One region of the Streptomyces sp. NPDC000878 genome, then DNA from elsewhere that is predicted to be linked to it. Evidence: riboswitches for the same ligand, from Rfam matches in the RefSeq annotation. Region 1 holds a riboswitch; each other region holds the start of a gene.

Region 1 (5,942 bases):
TCATCCTCTCCGCGGGCCTGGCCATCGCGCTCGGCACGTACCTCGGCGGCTGGCGCATCATCCGCACGATGGGCAAGGGCCTGACCGACCTCCAGCCGCAGCAGGGCTTCGCCGCCCAGACCAGCGCGGCGACGGTCATCCTGGCCTCCTCCCACCTCGGCTTCTCCCTCTCCACCACCCACTCGGTGTCGGGCTCGGTGATGGGCGCGGGCCTCGGCCGCAAGGGCGGCGTGGTCCGCTGGTCGACGGCGACCCGGATGTTCGTGGCGTGGGGGCTGACGCTGCCCGCGGCGGCGCTGGTCGGTGCGGTGGCCGAGTGGGTGACCGGGTTCGGCGACTGGGGCACGGCGCTGGTGGCCGTCTTCCTGATCGCTTCGAGCGCGGCGATCTGGGTCGTGTCGCGCCGCGAGGTGATCGACCACACGAACGTCAACGACGTCGAGGGCGAGGGTTCGGGCGAGGAACCCGCGGGCGTCGTCACGACGGCCATCGCCGCCGTGACCCCTCCCCCGGCGGGCACCGTGACCGACGACCTCACGGCCACCATCCCCTCCCCGGCCGAGGTCACGGCGAAGCCGTCGGCGACGGCCCTCTGAGGCCGGTTCCGCGTCCGGTTCTACGTCCCGGTTCTGCGTCCGGTTCCGCGTCCGTGTCCAAGTCCTAGTCCGAGCAAGGAAGAAGCAACATGAAGATCGACTGGGCGGCCCTCGGCTCCGTCTTCGGCGTCAGCCTCGTCATCACCGTGGCCATGGTGGGCGTCTTCACCCTGGGCATCGTCGGACTCTCGCGCCACGAAAGGGCGGTGGCGCAGGGCGGGTCGGCGGCGCCGGCGGTCGCGGGAGCGTACGCGTGCTTCGCCGCCTGCGCGGCCGTGGTGGCGTACGGGATCTATCTGATCGTGGCCTGAGGGTCCGAAGAGCCCGGCGGACGCCCCGCCGAGGGCACCTCTTCAGGCCCGCGATCCGGTCGCGGTGCGGTTGCGGTGTGGGGCTCAGCACAGTCCTCCTTTCCAGGTCAACGGCAAGTTGACGGGTGTTCCGGGCCCGTGGTGGACTGCCGGAGCCATGTACGGCGGCAGAAGAGGAAGCCGGTGCGAATCCGGCGCGGTCCCGCCACTGTCACCGGGGTAGGTAACCCCGGGAGCCAGGAACTCTCGCCGCCGGTCTCGTCGAACCAGGGCGTGGACACCCTGAGTGAGGACATATCGCCATGCTCGGCTGCCGTTCGCGTTCGAGGTCCATGACCGGGGTTTCTCCCGCCACTTCGGCCGGCTGAGCCGATGCGTGCCGATCGCGTCTTCGCGTACGGCGCCACCGCCGGACTCCTCGGTGATCTGGTCCTGGGCGACCCTCGCCGCGGGCATCCGGTCGCCGCGTTCGGCCGGGCCGCCGGCGCCGTCGAACGGGTGCTGTGGCGGGACCACCGGGGGTGGGGCGCGCTGCACACCGCCGTATGTGTGGGAGGCGCCGTCGCGCTCGCCGCCGCGGCCGGTTCCCTCGTACGTCCGTCCCGTACCGCTTCCGTCGCACTCACCGCCGCCGCCACCTGGGCCGTGGTCGGGGGGACTTCGCTCGCTCGTGAGGCCCGTGGCATCGGGTGGGCCCTGGAGGCCGGCGATGTCGAGGCCGCGCGGGAGCGGTTGCCCCACCTCTGCGGACGGGATCCGCAGGCCCTCGACTCCGACGGGATCGCCCGGGCCGTCGTCGAGTCCGTCGCCGAGAACACCTCCGACGCCGTTGTGGGCGCGCTGGTCTGGGGCGCTGTGGGTGGGGTGCCCGGGCTGGTCGGGTTCCGGGCCGTCAACACCCTTGATGCCATGGTCGGGCACAAGTCGTCGCGGTATCGGCGGTACGGGTGGGCCTCCGCCCGGCTCGACGACCTCGCCGGGTGGCCGGGGGCACGGCTGACCGCCGTACTCGCCGCTGTCGCCGGTGGTGATCCGCGCGGGGCTCTCCGGGCCTGGCGTGCCGATGCCGGGCGCCATCCCAGTCCCAACGCCGGGCCCGTCGAGGCCTCTTTCGCGGGGGCGTTGGGGGTCCGGCTCGGCGGGACGCTGTCCTACGCGGGGCGGGTCGAGCATCGGCCCGTGCTCAACGGGGAGTACGGGCGTGCCGTCGGCGTCCAGGACGTCGAACGGGCCGTACGGCTGTCCCGGCGGGTCACCTGGCTGGCCCTCGGGGTCAGTGTCGCCGGACGGCTCGTCGCGAAGAAGGGGCGTACCTCATGAGTGGCGGGGCCCTCGGTGGTGGGCTGCTTGTCGCCGGGACCACCTCCGATGCCGGCAAGAGCGTCGTCACGGCCGGGATCTGCCGGTGGCTCGTGCGGCAGGGCGTCAAGGTCGCGCCGTTCAAGGCGCAGAACATGTCCCTCAACTCCTTCGTCACGCGTGAAGGTGCCGAGATCGGGCGTGCTCAGGCCATGCAGGCGCAGGCGTGCCGCATCGAGCCGACGGCGCTCATGAATCCCGTACTGCTGAAGCCCGGGAGCGACCAGAGCAGTCAGGTCGTGCTCATGGGGAAGCCCGTGGGTGAGATGAGTGCGCGTGGGTATCACGGGGGGCGGCAACAGCGACTTCTCGGGACCGTTCTCGACTGTCTCGCCGAACTGCGGGGCACGTATGACGCGGTGATCTGTGAGGGGGCCGGGAGCCCGGCTGAGATCAATCTGCGGCGGACCGACATCGTCAACATGGGGATCGCGCGCAATGCCCGGCTCCCCGTGCTGGTCGTCGGCGACATCGACCGTGGCGGTGTCTTCGCCTCCTTCTTCGGGACGGTCGCTCTGCTGTCCCGCGAGGACCAGTCGCTCGTCGCCGGGTTCCTCGTCAACAAGTTCCGTGGCGATGTCACGCTCCTGGAGCCCGGGCTCGACATGCTGCTCGGGCTCACCGGGCGGCCGACGTACGGCGTGCTGCCCTTCCGGCACGGGCTCGGCATCGACGAGGAGGACGGGCTGCGGGTGTCCCTGCGGGGGACCGTGCGGGAGTCCAACGTCTCCCCGCCCGTCGGGGAGGACGTCCTGCGGGTCGCCGTCTGTGCGATCCCGCTGATGTCCAACTTCACCGACGTCGACGCGCTCGCCGCCGAACCGGGCGTCGTCGTACGGTTCGTGGACCGGCCGGAGGAACTGGCCGACGCCGATCTCGTCGTCGTACCGGGGACCCGGGGGACGGTTCGCGCGCTGGAGTGGCTGCGTCAGCGCGGGCTCGCGGACGCGCTGGTGCGCCGGGCCGCCGAGGGGCGGCCCGTGCTCGGCATCTGCGGTGGCTTCCAGATCCTCGGCGAGCGGATCGAGGACGACGTCGAGAGTCGCCAGGGTCTTGTAGAAGGCCTCGGAGTCCTTCCCGTACGGGTGCGGTTCGCCCGCGAGAAGACCCTCACGCGGCCCGTCGGTACCGCCCTCGGCGAGGACGTCGAGGGGTACGAGATCCATCACGGGGTCGCCGAAGTCGTAGGCGGCGAAGCCTTCTTGGACGGGTGCCGGGTCGGGAGCGTCTGGGGTACGCACTGGCACGGGTCGCTCGAATCCGACGGGTTCCGGCGGGCCTTCCTGCGCGAAGTGGCCGCCGCCGCGGGCCGCCGCTTCGTCCCCGCCCCCGACACCTCCTTCGCCGAGCTGCGCGAGGAACAGCTCGACCTGCTCGGCGATCTCATCGAACAGCACGCGGACACGGACGCGCTCTTGCGGCTCATCGAGTCGGGCGCGCCACAAGGACTGCCTTTCATTCCACCGGGAGCGCCCGCATGAGCACAGTGTTGTTGTTGTCGACCGCCGACACGGACCTGCTGGCGGCCCGGGCCGCTTCCGGTGCCTCGTACCGGATCGGCAATCCGACCCGGGTGGACGTCGCCGAGGAGCTGCCCGCGCTCGTCGAGGGCGCGGACATCGCCGTCGTACGGCTGTTGGGCGGGAAGCGGGCCTGGGAGGACGGGCTCGCCTATCTGAAGACGTCCGGTGTGCCGACCGTGCTGCTCGGCGGCGAGGCCGTGCCCGACGCCGAGTTGATGGCCGAGTCGTCGGTGCCCGCGGGTGTCGTCTCGGAGGCGCTGCGGTATCTCGTCGAGGGCGGGCCCGACAACCTCGTGGAGATGGCCCGGTTCCTGTCGGACACCGTGCTGCTGACCGGTGAGGGCTTCGTCGAGCCGCAGAAGATGCCCGAGTACGGGGTGCACGGCTCGTACGCGCGGGAGAGCGACCGTCCGACGGTCGGGGTGCTCTTCTACCGGGCCCACGAGCTGAGCGGCAACACCGGGTTCGTCGACACGCTGTGCGACGCGATCGAGGCGCGGGGCGTCAACGCCCTTCCCGTGTACTGCGGTTCACTGCGCGGGGCCGACGCGGGACTGTACGAGCTGCTCGCCGGGGCCGACGCCCTGATCGCCACCGTCCTCGCCGCCGGCGGCACCCACGCCTCCGAGGCCTCGGCCGGCGGTGACGAGGAGGCCTGGGACATCGGGGCGCTCGCCGACCTCGACATCCCTGTGCTGCAAGGACTTTGCCTTACGTCGTCCAAGGCTGCGTGGGACGCCTCGGACGCCGCCCTCTCCCCCATGGACGCGGCGATGCAGGTCGCGATCCCCGAGTTCGACGGCCGGCTGATCACCGTGCCGTTCTCCTTCAAGGAGGACGGCCCCGACGGCGTACCCGTGTACCGCGCCGACCCCGAGCGGGCCGCGCGCGTCGCCGGAATCGCCGTACGGCACGCCCAGTTGAGGCACAAGCCGAACGCCGACAAGAAGCTCGCCCTCGTCTTCACCGCCTACCCGACCAAGCACTCGCGCGTCGGCAACGCGGTGGGACTGGACACGCCCGCCTCGGCGGTACGGGTGCTGGACGCGCTGCGGGACGCCGGGTACGTCGTCGAGGGACACCCCGACAACGGCGACGAGTTGATCCACCGGCTCATCGCGGCCGGTGGTCACGACGTGGAGTGGCTGACGGAGGACCAGTTGGCCGCCGCTCCCGCGCGGGTGCCGCTCGCCGACTACCAGGCCTGGTTCGACAAGCTGGACGGTGAGTTGCGGGACGGGATGCTGGAGGCGTGGGGCGAGCCTCCGGGCTCCCTCTACATCGACGGGGACGACATCGTCCTGGCCTCCCTCCAGTTCGGGAACGTCGTCGTGCTGATCCAGCCGCCGCGCGGCTTCGGCGAGAACCCGATCGCGATCTACCACGACCCCGACATGCCGCCCTCCCACCACTACATGGCGACCTACAGGTGGCTGGAGAATTCGTTCGGTGCAGACGCGGTCGTGCATATGGGCAAGCACGGGACGATGGAATGGCTGCCCGGCAAGGGACTTGGGCTGAGCAAGGGGTGCGGGCCGGATGCCGTGCTCGGTGAACTCCCCCTCGTCTACCCCTTCATCGTCAACGACCCCGGCGAGGGCACCCAGGCCAAGCGGCGCGGGCACGCCACGGTCGTCGACCACCTCGTACCGCCGATGGCCCGCGCGGACACGTACGGCGACCTGGCGAAGCTGGAGCAACTCCTCGACGAGTACGCGCTCGTCTCCGACCTGGACCCGACGAAGGCGCCGGCGGTGCGCGCGCAGATCTGGACGCTGGTCAAGGCGGCCGAACTGCACCACGACCTGCATGTGGACGACCAGCCGGACGACGAGGCGTTCGACGAGTTCGTCATGCACATCGACGGCTATCTGTGCGAGATCAAGGACGTGCAGATCCGGGACGGCCTGCACATCCTGGGTGGTGGGCCGGTCGATGAGGCGCGGGTGAACCTCGTACTGGCCGTGCTGCGTGCCTCGCAGGTGTGGGGCGGCGCAGCAAACGCGCTGCCGGGTCTGCGGGCCTGCCTCGCCGAGCACTTCGGGCTGGTGGAGAAGGAGCTGCTGGCCGAGCCGGGGGCTCCGGTGAAGCTGCCGGTCGAGCTGACGGATCTGGTGGACGGGCCCGCGCGTTCGGCCGCCGACGCGATCGAT
Region 2 (5,942 bases), on a different contig from region 1:
GGTCGCGCTGGCGGTGTGCACGACGCTGCTGGTGAAGTCCGGACGCCTCAAGTGGGCCTGGATCACCGGGATTCCGCTCGCCTGGGACGCGACGGTGACCCTCACTGCCAGCTGGCAGAAGGTGTTCTCCAGCGATCCGCGCGTCGGCTTCTTCAAGCAGCGGTCCGTCTACCAGGACGGCATCGACCGGGGCGAGGTCCTCGCGCCGGCCAAGAGCATGGACGACATGCACACCATCGTCACCAACTCGACGGTGGACGGCATCCTGGCGGCCGTACTGGCGATCCTGATCGTCGTCGTGATCGTGGACGCGGCCCGGGTCTGCGTCCGGCATGTGCGCCGGCCCGCCCTCTCCACGCTGAGCGAGGCGGCGTACGTGGAGTCGAAGATCGTCGCTCCGGCCGGGCTGATCCCGACCAGGGAGGAGCGCGAGGAGGAGAGGGAGGAGGAGCGCCGTGCGGTCGTCGGCAGTGCTGCGCCGGGCTCGTCGGGCGATTAGGGGGGTGCGCTCGTACGTACGGGAACTGACCGACGAGTCGGCGTACGAGCGGTATGTCGCGCATGTCCGGGAGGGGCACGGGAAGGAACCGGTGCCCACCCGGCGGGAGTTCGAGCGGATGCGTACGGACCGACAGGAAAGGGACCCCCGGCAGGGGTTCCGCTGCTGCTGATATCCGTTATGCGGACGGGGGTTCCATAAAGCGAAAGCGTCCCCTAGATTTCCTGCGCGTTGCACAAGTGATCACAGGGAATCGGTGAGGGGACGGAGCCGCGACATGCCAGAAGCGCCTGAAGTGAGACAACCAGGGGGAGAGCAACCGGTGGTGACACCGGTTCGTGTCGTCATCGGGCTCTGCCTCTTCGTGCCTTTCGTGGCCATGCTGTGGGTCGGCTCGTACGCGAGGATCGAACCGACCCTCATCGGCATACCGTTCTTCTACTGGTACCAGATGCTGTGGGTGGTCATATCCACCGCGCTGACGATGACCGCGTACCAGCTCTGGCAGCGTGACCAGCGTGCCCGCAAGGCGTCGGCCCAGGGCGGGGGTGCGTCCGCGTGAACGACGGCGTGAACGGCGTGGCACTCGCCGTCTTCATCATCTTCTTCCTGGCCGTCACGGTCGTCGGCTTCATGGCCGCGCGCTGGCGCAAGGCCGAGAACGAGAACAGCCTCGACGAATGGGGCCTGGGCGGCCGGTCGTTCGGCACCTGGGTCACCTGGTTCCTGCTCGGCGGCGACCTGTACACGGCGTACACCTTCGTGGCCGTACCGGCGGCGATCTACGCGGCGGGCGCGGCCGGCTTCTTCGCGGTGCCCTACACGATCCTCATCTACCCGCTGATGTTCGTGTTCCTGCCCCGCCTGTGGTCGGTCTCGCACAAGCACGGGTACGTCACCACCTCGGACTTCGTGCGCGGCCGGTTCGGCTCGAAGGGGCTGTCGCTGGCGGTCGCCGTCACCGGGATCCTGGCGACGATGCCGTACATCGCGCTCCAGCTGGTCGGCATCCAGGCCGTACTGGACGTGATGGGCGTCGGCGGTGGCGAGGACACCAACTGGTTCGTCAAGGACCTGCCGCTGCTGATCGCCTTCGGTGTGCTGGCCGCGTACACGTACTCGTCGGGGCTGCGGGCGCCCGCGCTGATCGCGTTCGTGAAGGACGCGCTGATCTACCTCGTCATCGGGGTCGCGATCATCTACATCCCGATCAAGCTGGGCGGCTTCGACGAGATCTTCAAGGCCGCGGGCGACGCCTTCTCCCAGACCAACCCGGCGACCGGCAACCCACGCGGCGCGCTCGCTCCCGGCGAGGCCTCGCAGTGGACGTACGCCACGCTGGCGCTCGGCTCGGCGCTCGCGCTGTTCATGTACCCGCACAGCGTGACGGCGGTGCTGTCCAGCCGCAGCCGTGACGTGATCCGCCGCAACTCCACGATCCTGCCCCTGTATTCGCTGATGCTGGGCCTGCTCGGGCTGTTGGGCTTCATGGCGATCGCGGCCGGAATCAAGGTCACCAACGGGCAGTTGGCGATCCCGCAGCTGTTCGAGAACATGTTCCCGGCCTGGTTCGCGGGCGTGGCCTTCGCGGCGATCGGCATCGGGGCGCTCGTCCCGGCGGCCATCATGTCCATCGCGGCGGCGAACCTGTTCACCCGGAACATCTACAAGGACTTCCTCAAGCCCGACGCGACACCGGAGCAGGAGACGAAGGTCTCCAAGCTGGTCTCGCTGGTGGTGAAGGTGGGCGCGCTGGTCTTCGTCCTGACCATGGACAAGACGGTCGCGATCAACTTCCAGCTGCTGGGCGGCATCTGGATCCTGCAGACGTTCCCGGCCCTGGTCGGCGGCCTGTTCACCCGCTGGATGCACCGCTGGGCCCTGCTGGCCGGCTGGGCGGTCGGCATGCTGTACGGCACGCTGGCGGCGTACGGGGTCGCTTCTCCGACGCAGAAGCACTTCGGGGGTAGTTCGAAGGAGATTCCGGGGATCGGGGAGATCGGGTACATCGGGCTGACGGCGTTCGTGCTGAACGTGGTCGTGACGGTGGTGCTGACGTTCGTGTTGAAGGCGCTGAAGGCGCCGGAGGGCTTGGACGAGACGAAGGCGTCGGACTACACGGCGGATGCGGGTGATCCGGGGGTGGTGGTGGAGTTGCCGCCGGCTACTGCGGGGGCCGTGCACTGACGGCTCCGCCGGGTGCGTAGTTCGTTTGCCGCGGGCCGGTGGGGGCTTGTCGCGCAGTTCCCCGCGCCCCTTAAGGGGCGCGACAGCGCACGCGACTTCACCGGAACCGCCCATGCGACGGGGCGCGACGGCGGGCCGCCGGTCAGAATCCGGCGGCCCGTTGTCGTACCCCTCCGGCACACTCCACTCATGGACATCTTGATCAGGGAGGCCCTTCCCGAGGAGTACGAGGTGCTCGGGGAGATCACCGCGCAGGCCTATCTCGGGGACGGGCTGCTCGACTTCGGGGAGAGTGACGGGTATCTCGTCGAGCTGCGGGACGTCGGGAAGCGTGCCGCCGCTGCCGAGGTGCTGGTGGCGGTCGCCGACGGGCGGCTGCTCGGCGGCGTGACCTTCGTGCCGGCCGGCGGACCCATGTCCGACATCGCGCGCGAGGGCGAGGCCGAGATACGGATGCTGGCGGTCGCGGGGGAAGCACGCGGCCGGGGTGCCGGGGAGGCGCTCGTGCGGGCCTGCGTCGAGCGCGCACGGGCCGTCGAGGGGTGCGTGCGCGTCGTCCTGTCGACCCAGAGCACCATGCGCGCCGCGCACCGGATCTACGGGCGCCTGGGCTTCGTACGCGCCCCGGAGCGCGACTGGAAGCCGATTCCCGACCTCGACCTGAGCCTGCTCGCCTACGAGCTGACGCTCTGACAGCACCGGTCCCTCAACCCTCCGAAGCCGACACGACACAACATGTGGGGGTGCTTCCAGGGCCCGGCACAAGATGTATGCTCATGCTCGCTGTCGCCGCAGGGGAATCCGGTGCGAATCCGGAACTGTCCCGCAACGGTGTACACGCGTGCATTCGTGCCCTCTTGCGGCTGTGCGCGTGTCCAGTCCGAGGACCTGCCGACGGTGTGCCCGGCCGACCGGTCCGGGCGCCTGACGTCCGGGCCTCGTGGAGTGGGCCGGTGGACGCGCGCGTACCCGTAAGGCGTCCGTGTGCCCCGCTGCCCTCCGCCAGGCCCCGTGCCGAGCGAGGGAGAGCCCCCACGTGACCATCGCGCCAGCCGAACCGGCTTCAGCGACCCCAGTGGCCCGAGTCGAGACGGACGGTCCCGGAACCGCGCTGCTGCGGACCCTGACCGAGCTGACCGCCGACCTCCCCGACGCCGACCCCGGCCGGGTCGCCGCCGCCGCGTTGCGCGGCCGGTCCTCGCGGGCCGACGAGTCGGAACTGCGCGAGCTGGCCACCGAGGCGGCGGCCGGCCTCATCTCCGAGGACCCCGCCTACTCCCGCCTCGCCGCCCGGCTGCTGACCGTCAGCATCGCCGCCGAGGCCGCCTCGCAGGGCGTCACGACCTTCTCGGAGTCGGTCGCGGTCGGGCACCGGGAGGGCCTGATCGCCGACCGCACCGCCGAGTTCGTACGGCTGCACACGGACCGGCTGAACACCCTGATCGACGTCGACGGGGACGATCGGTTCGGGTACTTCGGGCTGCGTACGCTCCACAGCCGGTACCTCCTGCGCCACCCGATCACGCGCCGGGTCATCGAGACGCCCCAGCACTTCATGCTGCGCGTCGCGAGCGGACTGGCGGAGGACACTGCGCTTGATTCAAAGACGGGCGTCCGTGCGTTCGAGGAAGTCGCCGCGCTCTACCGGCTGATGAGCCGCCTCGACTACCTCCCCTCCTCCCCCACCCTCTTCAACTCCGGTACCCGGCACCCCCAGATGTCGTCCTGCTACCTCCTCGACTCCCCGGTCGACGAGCTGGACTCCATCTACGACCGCTACCACCAGGTCGCCCGCCTCTCGAAGCACGCCGGTGGCATCGGGCTGTCGTACAGCCGGATTCGCTCGCGCGGGTCCCTCATCCGGGGCACCAACGGGCACTCCAACGGCATCGTGCCGTTCCTGAAGACGCTGGACGCCTCCGTCGCCGCCGTGAACCAGGGCGGCCGGCGCAAGGGTGCCGCCGCGGTCTACCTGGAGACCTGGCACTCCGACATCGAGGAGTTCCTGGAGCTGCGCGACAACACGGGTGAGGACGCCCGCCGTACGCACAACCTGAACCTCGCGCACTGGATCCCCGACGAGTTCATGCGCCGGGTGAACACGGACGCGCTCTGGTCGCTCTTCTCCCCCGCCGACGTGCCCGAACTGGTCGACCTGTGGGGCGACGAGTTCGACGCCGCCTACCGCAAGGCCGAGGCCTCCGGGCTCGCCCGCAAGACCATCCCGGCCCGTGATCTGTACGGCCGCATGATGCGTACCCTCGCGCAGACCGGCAACGGCTGGATGACCTTCAAGGACGCGGCCAACCGCACCGCCAACCAGACGGCCGAGCCGGGCAACGTCGTCCACTCCTCGAACCTGTGCACCGAGATCCTGGAGGTCACGGACGACGGGGAGACGGCGGTCTGCAACCTGGGCTCGGTCAACCTCGGCGCGTTCGTGGTCGACGGGGACATCGACTGGGAGCGGCTGGACGAGACGGTCCGCACCGCCGTCACCTTCCTCGACCGGGTCGTCGACATCAACTTCTACCCGACCGAGCAGGCCGGCCGGTCGAACGCGCGGTGGCGTCCCGTCGGGCTCGGCGCGATGGGCCTCCAGGACGTCTTCTTCAAGCTGCGCGTCCCCTTCGACTCGCCCGAGGCCAAGGCCCTCTCCACGCGGGTCGCCGAGCGCGTCATGCTCGCCGCGTACGAGGCCTCCGCCGCCCTCGCCGAGCGCAACGGCCCGCTGCCGGCCTGGGAGAAGACCCGTACGGCCCGTGGTGTGCTCCACCCCGACCACTACGACGTCGAGCTGAACTGGCCCGAGCGCTGGGCGGCACTGCGGGAACGTATCGCCGCGACCGGGATGCGCAACTCCCTGCTCCTGGCGATCGCGCCCACCGCAACCATCGCCTCGATCGCCGGTGTGTACGAGTGCATCGAGCCGCAGGTGTCCAACCTGTTCAAGCGCGAGACGCTGTCCGGCGAGTTCCTCCAGGTCAACTCCTACCTGGTGCAGGAGCTGAAGGACCTCGGAGTCTGGGACGCCCGCACCCGTGAGGCGCTGCGCGAGTCCAACGGCTCGGTGCAGGAGTTCGCCTGGATCCCGGCCGACGTACGCGCCCTGTACCGCACGGCGTGGGAGATCCCGCAGCGCGGGCTCATCGACATGGCCGCCGCCCGGACCCCGTTCCTGGACCAGGCCCAGTCCCTGAACCTGTTCCTGGAGACGCCGACCATCGGCAAGCTCTCCTCGATGTACGCGTACGCC
Region 3 (5,942 bases), on a different contig from region 1:
CCGAGGCCGCCTTCTGGCACGAAGGGCAGCGGCGCCGCAGTGGGGACGCCTACGTCACCCACTGCCTCGCGGTCGCCGCCATCGTCGCCGATCTCCGTCTGCCCCCGCACGTGGTGTGCGCGGCGCTGCTGCACGATGTGCTGGAGGACACGGCCTGTCCTCCGCGACGGATCGTCGACCGATTCGGCCGAGAAGTCGCCGACGTGATCGCAGCGGTCGGAACCGCAGAGGTCTCCCAGTACTGGCAGGGCGGCAGGGCCATCATGCCCGTGTCCGATGTCGTCCGTCCGTCACGGGAGATGGCCGTGCTGGTCGTCCGGCTCGCCGACCGGCTGCACAACCTGCGCACCATCACGTTCCTGGCCAGGGCCAAGCAGCTGCTCAAGGCCCATGAAACCCTCGATGTCTTCGTGCCGGTGGCCTCCGCGGCCGGACTGGAGTCGGTAGGCCGTGAACTGCGGGACCTCGCCTCAGCGGTCCTGCGACCAGTGCCCTCTTCCTACGCCGTGACGGGCCGCCTGCTGACCGTGTGCACGCTGCTGCTGCCCTCGGTGCAACGCGCACGCTGGCAGGAGGAATGGAGCGCCGACCTGGCCGAGCACACCACCGGCCGGGCCCGGACCCGCTTCACGCTCCGCGTCCTGCTCGGCGCGCCCCGACTCTCGATGACGCTGCGCCGCCCATCACGTCGGGAACGGCGATGACGGCACGACGTGGGTCCGGTGTACGTCGGGACGCAGGACGGGGTGTTCCGCGCGCAGAGCTTCGCTGATCTTCTGTTCGTCCGCCTGGTCGTAGCTGTCGAGCAGCTCCGGCAGCACTATGTCGTCCAGTTCGGCGGTGGTGAAGTCGACCCGGCAAGTGGTCCGGTACGGGTCACCGACGACGAGGGCTTCCGGCTGCCGGGCGAAGTCCAGGCAGAAGTACAGGGTGCTGATCACGGTCTGCGCACGGACCAGGCCCTTGACCGTCAGACATCCGCCGTCGTCGCCGTGGTGCCCCTGCACGCCTCCGGTGGCGGTGAGGTCGCCGCGGACCACCACGTCGGGGCATCCCGACAGCAGCACGTTGCGGACCCGCGCATTCCCCGTGACCAGCAGGAAGTTGCCCCCGGCGGAGTCCCACCACTCAAGGTCTCCGTCGACGGTCAGATCGCCGTCCACGATCACGTTGCACGGCGACCAGTCGCCGTCGCCCTCGCGCTCCAGGTTCCCCGCGACGTGCAGACCGCCCTCGTACAGGCGGATCTCCTGTTCGTCGGCGAACTCCTGGTACGGGTACTGGAGGTCGGAGGCGGCGTCGAAGCGAGCCTCGGCCTCGTCGACGCCGATGAGACGGTAACCCGCAGGTGAGGTGGCACTGTTCATGGCACGGGACGTCACAACGGGCCACTGACACTCACCCGGTCGGATCCGTCACCCGAGCCAGGGCCCACGGAGCCGTCCGCCGTCCGGGGGAGGACCGCAGGTGCTTCCTCCCCCGGACGGAGGGGCCTGGCGTCAGGACGGGGAGATCTCCTCACGGACCGTGCGGGCGGCGGCGACCAGGTGTTCCAGGGAGGCGCGGGTCTCGGGCCAGCCGCGGGTCTTCAGGCCACAGTCGGGGTTGACCCAGAGGCGCTCGGCGGGAATCGCCTCGAGGCCGGTACGGAGCAGTTCGGCGGCCTCCTCGGTGCTCGGGACGCGCGGGGAGTGGATGTCGTAGACGCCGGGACCGGCCTCGCGCGGATAGCCGTGGGCGGCGAGTTCGCGGGCCACCTGCATGTGGGAGCGGGCGGCTTCCAGGCTGATGACGTCGGCGTCGAGGTCGTCGATCGCCTGGACGATGTCGCCGAACTCGGCGTAGCACATGTGCGTGTGGATCTGGGTGTCCGGACGGACGCCGCCGGTGCTGAGCCGGAACGCCTCGGTGGCCCAGGCGAGGTAGGTGGGATGGTCGGAGGCCCGGAGCGGCAGTGTCTCGCGCAGGGCGGGCTCGTCCACCTGGATGACCGAAGTCCCGGCCGCCTCAAGGTCGTTGACCTCGTCGCGCAGGGCGAGGGCGACCTGGCGGGCGGTGTCGCCGAGCGGCTGGTCGTCCCGGACGAAGGACCAGGCCAGCATGGTCACCGGTCCGGTCAGCATGCCCTTGACCGGGCGCGAGGTGAGGGACTGGGCGTACGTCGTCCAGCGCACCGTCATCGGCTCGGGACGGGAGATGTCGCCGGCCAGGATCGGCGGGCGGACGTAACGGGTGCCGTAGGACTGCACCCAGCCGTGCTGCGTGGCGAGGTACCCCGTCAGCTGCTCGGCGAAGTACTGGACCATGTCGTTGCGTTCGGGCTCGCCGTGGACGAGGACGTCGAGGCCCGTCTTCTCCTGGAAGGTGATCACCTCGCCGATCTCCGTCCTGATTCGATCCTCGTACGCCGCCTTGTCGATGCGGCCCGTCCTCAAGTCGGCGCGGGCGGTGCGCAGTTCGGCGGTCTGCGGGAACGAGCCGATGGTGGTGGTCGGCAGCAACGGCAGGCGCAGGTGCGCGCGTTGGGCGGTGGCGCGTTCGCCGTAGGGCTGGGAGCGGCGGGCGTCGGCGTCCGTGACGGCGGCCGTGCGGGCTCGTACCGCGGGGTCGCGGGTGATGGGCGATGCGGCGCGTGCGGCCAGGTCGGCGCGGTTGGCGGCCAGTTGGGCGGTGATGGCGACGGTGCCCTGGGCGAGCCCCCTGGCGAGGGTGACGATCTCGGTCGTCTTCTGGCGGGCGAAGGCCAACCAGCGCAGGATCTGCGGCTCGATGTCGCGTTCGGCGGCGGTGTCGAGGGGGACATGGAGCAGGGAGCAGGAGGCCGACACGTCGACCCGGTCGGCCAGACCGAGGAGGGTGCCGAGGGTGGACAGCGACTTCTCCAGGTCGTTGACCCAGATGTTGCGGCCGTTGACGACCCCGGCGACCAGGCGCTTGCCGGGCAGGCCGCCCACGGCCGCGAGCGCGTCCAGGTTGGCGGCGGCGGAGTCGGTGAAGTCGAGTGCCAGTCCTTCCACAGGCGCCTTCGCGAGGACCGGCAGAGCGTCGCCGAGCCGGTCGAAGTACGAGGCGACCAGCAGTTTCGGCCGGTCGGTGAGGGCGCCGAGGTCGCGGTAGGCGCGGGCGGCGGCGTTCAGTTCGGCCGGGGTGCGGTCCTGGACGAGGGCGGGCTCGTCGAGCTGCGCCCACTCGGCGCCAGCCGCCCGCAGGTCGGCGAGGACCTCGGCGTACACGGGCAGCAGTCGGTCCAGGAGCGTCAGCGGGTCGAAGTCGGCGGCGACACCGGGCGCGGGCTTGGCCAGCAGCAGATAGGTGACGGGGCCCACGAGGACGGGGCGGGCGGCGAGGCCCAGTGCCAGGGCTTCGCCCAGTTCGGCGACCTGCTTGGCCGAGTCGGCCGTGAAGACCGTGCCCGGGCCCAACTCGGGGACCAGATAGTGGTAGTTGGTGTCGAACCACTTGGTCATCTCCAGCGGCGCCACGTCCTGCGTACCCCGCGCCATCGCGAAGTAGCCGTCCAGCGCGTCGGCGTCGACGGCGGCGCGGTGGCGTTCCGGGATCGCGCCGACCATGACGGAGGTGTCCAGGACGTGGTCGTAGTACGAGAAGTCACCGGTCGGGACCTCGTCGATGCCGGCGTCGGCGAGCCGGCGCCCGTTGGCGGCGCGCAGGTCGGTGGCGGTGGTGCGGAGGGCGTCGGCGCCGGTGCGGCCCTTCCAGTAGCCCTCGATGGCCTTCTTCAGTTCCCGGTTCGGGCCCTGACGGGGGTAGCCGTACACGGTGGACCGTGCTGCCGCGGCTGCGGACTTCGCTGTCACGGAAATCTCCTTCGCGAGATATCTCCCTGGGATCCCGGGACGGGACGAGGAGCGCGAAGGGAACGACACACCGGGCGGACGCACGACGGCCGTCCCACCGGATATGTACGCCGACCCGCCCACGAGGTCACCGGGATGTCCACGCACGAGTGCTTCGTACGCGGGCAACGGGCAGGTCTTCGGACTCGCGAGCACGCCCTCCGTTTCGGAGGACACCTACTGGCCGTCGCTTCCCAGACCCTGTTCACCGGATCCAGTGCGTATGACGGCGGTCGTTCTCGCTCACCGCTGCGGGGCAGTCCCGGATTCCCACCGGGTTCCCTCTTACGACGCATCCCGCCTGGCGGACGGGGCGAACCAGCTGCACGGGCCAGCCTACGGGGCAGTCCCCGAGCGGGGGAAGCCGGGGCGCGCCGCCACCCCCGATCCTCAGCCGGTGTGCACGCGAGGGCGGCGGGCCCGGTCGGGTTCCGCCTCGCGCAGGACCTCTCGGGTGACGGGGGCGACCTCGCCCTGGCCGAAGAGGAAGAAGCGGAGGAAGTTGGCGAAGGGGTTGCCCTCGGTCCACTCGAAGTACATGTGCGGGGTGCAGCCGGTCGAGTCGCGGACATGCAGGAGCAGCGCGGCCAGGGCGTTGGGGATGGAGGCGGACTCCAGGGTCAGGACGCGGTAGCGGTGGTGGAGCACCTCGCCGCGTACGGTCAGACCCGCCTCGAACTCGGAGGGGTCGGTGACCGTGACCTCGACGAAGACGAAGTCCTCCTGATCGGGCATGTCGTTGTCCTGCCGGATCTGCTCGATCTTGTCGCGGTACTCGGCGTTGTCGCGCTGGTCGGGCTCGTTCGCGATGAAGCGGATCTTGCGGCTGGCCATGTCCCGGATGAATCGTTCCGCCATGTCGTCCAGCGACACGCTCGTCACGCGCAGCTCGAAGGCGCGGGCCAGCCGGGAGAGCAGCGAGACCAGGATGATGCCCGCGATGAAGCAGGCGCCGATCTTCACACCGTCCGGGCGTTCGATGACGTTGACGACGGTGACGTAGAGGAACACCGCCGAGATGACGGCGAAGCCGATCGTCCAGTTGCGCTGGCCGGCCTTGCGGGCGGCGATGGTCACGGCGATCGCCGCCGAGCTGATGAGCACCAGCACGCCGGTGGCGTACGCGCCGCCCTGCGCGTCCACGTCCGCGTCGAAGATCCAGGTCACCAGGAAACCGATGAGCGTGAAGACGATCACCATGGGGCGCACGGCGCGGGCCCAGTGCGGGGCCATGCCGTAGCGGGGGAGATAGCGCGGCATCAGGTTGAGCAGGCCGGCCATCGCGGAGGCGCCCGCGAACCACAGGATCGCGATCGTCGACACGTCGTAGACCGTGCCGAAGGCGCTGCCCAGGTACTCGTGCGCGAGGAAGGCGAGCGCACGGCCGTTGGCCTGGCCGCCCGACTCGAACTCCTTCTCCGGGATCAGCAGGGTGGTGATGAAGCTGGTGGCGATCAGGAAGACGCTCATGATGACCGCGGCGGTGGTCAGCAGCTTCTTGGTGTCCCGGATACGGCCCTTGGGGCTCTCCTCGGTGTCGCTGTCGTCGCCCCTGACGTGCGGCATCACCGCGACACCGGTCTCGAAGCCGGAGAGGCCGAGCGCGAGCTTCGGGAAGACGATCAGCGCCACGCCGACCATGACGAAGACGTTGCCGTGTTCGGCGGTCAGGGCGGTGGACCAGTCGGTGATCACATGGCCCTCGGTGGCGACGTGCCACAGGCCGACGGCGACCACCACGACGTTCAGCCCGAGATAGACGGCGACCAGGGCCACCGCGACACCGATCGCCTCCAGGAAGCCCTTGAGGAAGACCGCGCCCAACAGGGCGACCAGGATCAGGGTGATCAGCACCTGCTTGTCGTGCAGCGCACTGGTCAGATGCGGGTTCTCGACCAGGTGGGTGGAGGCGTCGGCGGCCGAAAGGGTGATGGTGATCAGGAAGTCGGTGGCGGCGAAGCCCAGCAGGGTCAGGACGAACAGCTTGCCCTGCCAGAAGGAGAGCAGCCGTTCCAGCATGGCGATGGAGCCCTCGCCGTGCGGGCTCTCCTCGGCCACCCGACGGTAGACCGGCAGCGCGCCGGC

The links. A riboswitch is a leader RNA that binds a small molecule or an ion and turns the genes downstream of it on or off. The one in region 1 is predicted to bind cobalamin.
Region 2: it holds a riboswitch for cobalamin, as region 1 does, so the genes downstream of both, ACWDR4_RS10655 (ribonucleoside-diphosphate reductase subunit alpha) here and ACWDR4_RS31975 (cobalamin biosynthesis protein) in region 1, are expected to answer to the same signal.
Region 3: it holds a riboswitch for cobalamin, as region 1 does, so the genes downstream of both, metE (5-methyltetrahydropteroyltriglutamate--homocysteine S-methyltransferase) here and ACWDR4_RS31975 (cobalamin biosynthesis protein) in region 1, are expected to answer to the same signal.

Annotation. Positions count from the first base shown of each region.
Region 1 covers NZ_JBSFMT010000045.1:79,296-85,237, reverse strand. The annotation lists gene ACWDR4_RS31985 (anion permease) at 1-596, shown strand, start outside; gene ACWDR4_RS31980 (hypothetical protein) at 686-907, shown strand; cobalamin riboswitch at 1,033-1,172, shown strand; gene ACWDR4_RS31975 (cobalamin biosynthesis protein) at 1,280-2,227, shown strand; gene ACWDR4_RS31970 (cobyric acid synthase) at 2,224-3,747, shown strand; gene cobN (cobaltochelatase subunit CobN) at 3,744-5,942, shown strand, end outside.
Region 2 covers NZ_JBSFMT010000008.1:182,049-187,990, forward strand. The annotation lists gene ACWDR4_RS10630 (carbon starvation CstA family protein) at 1-499, shown strand, start outside; gene ACWDR4_RS10635 (YbdD/YjiX family protein) at 474-671, shown strand; gene ACWDR4_RS10640 (DUF3311 domain-containing protein) at 777-1,061, shown strand; gene mctP (monocarboxylate uptake permease MctP) at 1,058-2,686, shown strand; gene ACWDR4_RS10650 (GNAT family N-acetyltransferase) at 2,876-3,379, shown strand; cobalamin riboswitch at 3,457-3,596, shown strand; gene ACWDR4_RS10655 (ribonucleoside-diphosphate reductase subunit alpha) at 3,723-5,942, shown strand, end outside.
Region 3 covers NZ_JBSFMT010000003.1:80,644-86,585, forward strand. The annotation lists gene ACWDR4_RS03970 (HD domain-containing protein) at 1-704, shown strand, start outside; gene ACWDR4_RS03975 (hypothetical protein) at 684-1,367, opposite strand; gene metE (5-methyltetrahydropteroyltriglutamate--homocysteine S-methyltransferase) at 1,500-3,818, opposite strand; cobalamin riboswitch at 3,972-4,195, opposite strand; gene ACWDR4_RS03985 (APC family permease) at 4,248-5,942, opposite strand, start outside.